DNA from 2 places in the Actinomyces capricornis genome. Region 2 is predicted to be linked to the other one. Evidence: riboswitches for the same ligand, from Rfam matches in the RefSeq annotation. Region 2 holds a riboswitch; the other holds the start of a gene.
What was found. A riboswitch is a leader RNA that binds a small molecule or an ion and turns the genes downstream of it on or off. The one in region 2 is predicted to bind S-adenosylmethionine.
Positions count from the first base shown of each region.

Region 1: it holds a riboswitch for S-adenosylmethionine, as region 2 does, so the genes downstream of both, MANAM107_RS06055 (methionine ABC transporter ATP-binding protein) here and MANAM107_RS00485 (methylenetetrahydrofolate reductase) in region 2, are expected to answer to the same signal.

Region 1 is NZ_AP025017.1:1,507,006-1,509,202, reverse strand. Features, by position in the region: gene MANAM107_RS06060 (methionine ABC transporter permease) at 1-237, opposite strand, end outside; gene MANAM107_RS06055 (methionine ABC transporter ATP-binding protein) at 234-1,250, opposite strand; SAM riboswitch class I at 1,349-1,438, opposite strand; gene MANAM107_RS06050 (alpha/beta hydrolase) at 1,684-2,197, shown strand, end outside.
Region 2 is NZ_AP025017.1:113,498-115,694, forward strand. Features, by position in the region: gene MANAM107_RS00485 (methylenetetrahydrofolate reductase) at 1-825, opposite strand, end outside; SAM riboswitch class I at 833-917, opposite strand; gene MANAM107_RS00490 (hypothetical protein) at 1,246-2,197, shown strand, end outside.

The sequences.
Region 1 (2,197 bases), 1.4 Mb from region 2:
GTTGATGGTGGCATTGGCGTGCAGCCCCCGCTTGCCGGTGGCCACCAGCGCCAGTCCGAGCAGCAGCCCGAACAGGATGGTCAGCGCCCCGGAGACGAAGGTCATCTGGAGGGTCTGGGCGGTGGCGAGCCCGAGCTTGCGCTGAATGACCGGGTTGTCGAACCAGGTACCCGAGTTCTTGGCGGCCCCCAGGAGGAGCCGGGATGCCAGTGGGGCTGTGGTCGTCAGGGCACTCATGAGCGGACCTCCGCGGTGACGCCGGCGTTGCGCAGGGCGGTGATGGCGCCCTCGACGTCGTCAGTCGGGACGGTGATGGCCAGGCGGCCGATCTGGGCGGTGCCGATGGTCTCGAAGACCCCGGCGGCGATATCGCCGCCGAGCTCGGCCACCATGGACATCAGGGCCACCGCGGCGGGCTGGCCCGGGTGGGCGGTGATGGAGACGTCGATGACGCCGTGGCCCTGGGTGACGGCACCCTCGGGAACCGCCGGGAAGGGGACGATCTCGCGTGAGAGCCGGGAGTCGACGTCCAGGACGACGTCCTCCAGGCGCCCGCCCTCGATGATCCGGCCGGCGTCCAGGAGGCTGACGGAGTCGCAGACCTGGCGCACGACGCTCATCTCGTGGGTGATGATGATGACGGTCAGGCCCAGGGTGTCGCGCACGTCCTTGATGAGGTCGAGGATGGAGCGCGTGGTCTCGGGGTCCAGGGCGCTGGTGGGCTCGTCGCACAGCAGGACGGCGGGGTCGTCGGCCAGGGCGCGGGCGATGCCGACGCGCTGCTTCTGGCCGCCGGAGAGCTGGGAGGGGTAGGAGCCGCCCCGGTCGGCCAGTCCGACGAGGCTGAGCATGTGCGAGACGGTCTGGTGGCGGCTGCCGTGGGGCACGCCCGCGAGCGCCAGCGGGTAGGCGATGTTCTGGGCGGTGGTGCGCTGCTCCAGGAGGTTGGCGTGCTGGAAGACCATGCCGATGCGGCGGCGGGCCTCGCGCAACTCGCGGGAGGACAGGGCGGTCATGTCCTTGCCCTCGACGTAGACGTGCCCGGAGGTGGGCCGCTCCAGGGAGGTCAGGCAGCGCACGAGAGTGGACTTGCCGGCCCCGGAGGTGCCGACGATGCCGTGGATGGCGCCCGGGGCGACATCGAGGCTCAGGCCGTTGAGGGCGTGCACCGGATCGCGGCCGCGCAGCTGGTAGACCTTGTGAACGTCGCGCAGGCGGATCGTGGGCTCGGGCGCGCCCCCTCCCGTCACGCCTTGAGGCCCGTCGCCGGGACTGCCGGCATCAGCGGCCGGGCCGGGCGGGTCGGTGCTGTGCTCGTCTACGGGTGTCTGTGATCGGCTCACGCGCTCCTCCATCGGTCCTGGCGGAAGCACCCTCACCGCGAAGGGGGTTGCTGCAGCGTCGTCGAGCCAGGTCTCTCGGCTGCTCTGGATGGTCGGGTACAAAGTACGCAGAGGGGAGCGGGCCAGGCAACTCGCCGCCCCGCCAAGGGACGAAGGTCACGCTCGCGCCGGGGGTGGCGACCCGCATCCGCACGATGCGTCCCGAGACCTCGCCCGGCGATGCCTCTCAGCGCTGCGCTCACGACGCCGCGCGCAGCATGAGCGGGCAGCACGGCCGGGCGGCGGGGCACCGGCGGGCCGGCGATACGCGGGGGCCGTCGGCACGTGCTTGGATGGGCCCATGAGCACCGCCTCCGGTCCTTCCGCACCTGCCGCCCCCGCCCCGCCGCCTCCACCGTCGAACCCCTTGGAGTCCGTGGACATCCTGGGGGAGCCGTGGGTGGCGCGGCGCATTCCTGTGGCCGAGTCGCCCCAGGCGCCGGGCGCCGACCATGCGGTCCTGGTCCACCAGCGCGCCGCGGGCGCCCGCCACCGGCGGGCCGTGCTCTACCTGCACGGGCGCAGCGACTACTTCTTCCAGACCCACCTGGCCCAGGCATACCTGGATGCCGGCTATGAGTTCTACGCCCTGGACCTGCGCTCCTGCGGCCGCGCGGGCGTGGGGCACCCCTCGCCCCATGACGTGCGCGACCTGCGCGTCCATGATGAGGAGATCGCTGAGGCGCTGCGCATCATCGGCTCGGAGCACGGGCACGCCTCGGTGGTGCTCAACGGCCATTCGACCGGCGGGCTCCAGGCGGCCATCTGGGCGGCGGATCATCCCGGCAGCGTGGAGGCGCTGGTGCTCAACTCGC
Region 2 (2,197 bases):
CAGGGTGGCGTCCAGCCCCCGACCCACCAGCTCCGCGCCGCGGGCCGAGGACAGTGCGGCGCGCAGGCCGGAGGGGACGGGCACGCCGGTGAGGGACTCCAGGCGGGTCAGGCGCCCCAGGTCGGTCAGGGGGATGAGGCCGGGCAGGACCGGCATGGTCACGCCCGCGTAGGAGGCCGCCCGGCACAGGGCCGCGTAGTCCTCGGCGTCGTAGAAGACCTGGGTGATGGCCAGGTCCGCCCCGGCGGCCTGCTTGGCGGCCAGGACCTCGATGGCCTGGGCGTGGTCGGTGGTCACCGGGTAGGCGGCCACGGCCACGGTGACATGGCGCCGGCCGTCGCCGAAGTACTCGGCCTCGACCTCCCGGATGACGCGCACGAGGTCATCGGCGTGGGGCAGCTCGCCGGCCACCTGGTCGGGGGCGGTGCCCGCGGGCGGGTCCCCGCGCAGGGCCAGGAAGCGGCGCACCCCCATGCCCAGGAAATGGGTGACGATCTCGACGACGTCGCTGCGGCGGTAGCCGATGCAGGTCAGGTGGGCCATGAGCGGCACCGTGCTGGTGCCCAGGACGTGCTCGACCACCTGCTCGGCGGGGTTGGGCTCGTTGACCACGCGCACCCCCACCGCGCCCTGGCCGGCAGCGTCGGTGACAAAGGTGGGCCGGTAGGTCACCGAGACGAAATCGGGGGCGGTGGCCAGGAGGCTGTCGATGCGGCTCCAGGTGGCCGGGGCGGCCCGCCCGGGCCGGGGAGGGAAGAGCTCCAGGCTGACCGTGGGGCGCGCAGGAGCACGGCCTGCACTGTGGGGGTCTGCGGAGTGTGTCACGTGATCGTCTCCATCGATCCTGGCTGAAGCACCCGTCCTCCGGGTTGCTGCGGCGTCAGGGAGCCAGGTCTCTCGGCCGCTCTGGATGGTTCACCCAGCCTAAGGGCAGGGATGCCTGTCCATCCCAGGCGTCCCACATAGCGGACCCCTCCCCCACTGCCCATGGTGATCGGCTCCGGGCCCGGACCGCCCTCCAGGATCCGCAGGATCGCGCTGATCGGCCCCGGGACCGCCGCCTGAGATGTGCAGCGGGGAGACGACCCGTCGTCAGTGTCGCACCCCTCGTTTATCGTGGTGGCCGAATGCTACCTGAAGCGCCTCACGCACTACGCCCAGAGCGCCGTGCCGATGACATGAACCGCCCCTGCGAACACACGGAGATCCCACATGCCTCATCTCCCACCCCCATCGGCCGCACCAGTGACCAGTGCCGTTGTCACCAGCGCTCAACGACGACGCCGTCGCGCCGTTCCCTGGATCGCTTGCCTGCTCGCGACACTCATCTGCGCCGCGGCGGCTTACTGGAGGGTGGTCACCTTCGACGTGACCGCAACGGATACCCCATCGCGGGTCAACAGCATGGTCCTGAGCCTCATTGCCCTGACACTGCTGACTCTTATCCTTCTCATCATCACCCTTGGTCTGCTCATAAGCCATCTCGCGGAGATCTACGGCAACCATCGACGGAGCAAGGGCCGCTACACGGCTGCCGAGCGGCAAGTGATCGCGCGCCATGAGGAGCTACAGAGATCCTTGGACCACGGACGTACGATGGCTCGCGATCTCCTGACCGGGCGGCCCTCCAGTGCCATCTCCCCCTGGGATGTGCTCCTGGAGGACGGCGAAACCGCCTTTGTCGACTGCCCCGCAGGCTATGCCCGCTACTACGGGACCACTGTGTCCTACACGCAGACCAGCGGGGCCTTCGTGGGGCATCCCGCCTTCGTCATCGCCGGACTGGGGGTCACAGCCATCTCCAACAGCTCCGCTCGCCGCAGGGCCAATCGGATGGCGGCCGACCAGTGGAGAGAGCACCAGCAGGTCCGCTGCCTTGTGACCGATCAGCGCATCCTTGTGCAGCGCGCCGACTCCCAATGGCTGAGCTTCTACTACTCCGCCATGGTCTCCATGCACCCCTTTCCCGCCGCCGGCCTTTTCTTCGCCGAGTATGAGACCACCTCACCACTGCGCCTGGAGGGCGGGGCGGCGGTCCTCGCCGCGGTGGCCGCAGTGTGGAGCAGGTTCGGTGCGGCAGGCCTGCGAGATCACCCAAGTTTGCAGTGCATGCGACTGCACCCGCCGCAGCAGCTCTCCCCAGCCGACGAAAAGATGGGCGATCGTCAACCGACGTCTCCCTCTGATGCCGAGGCGC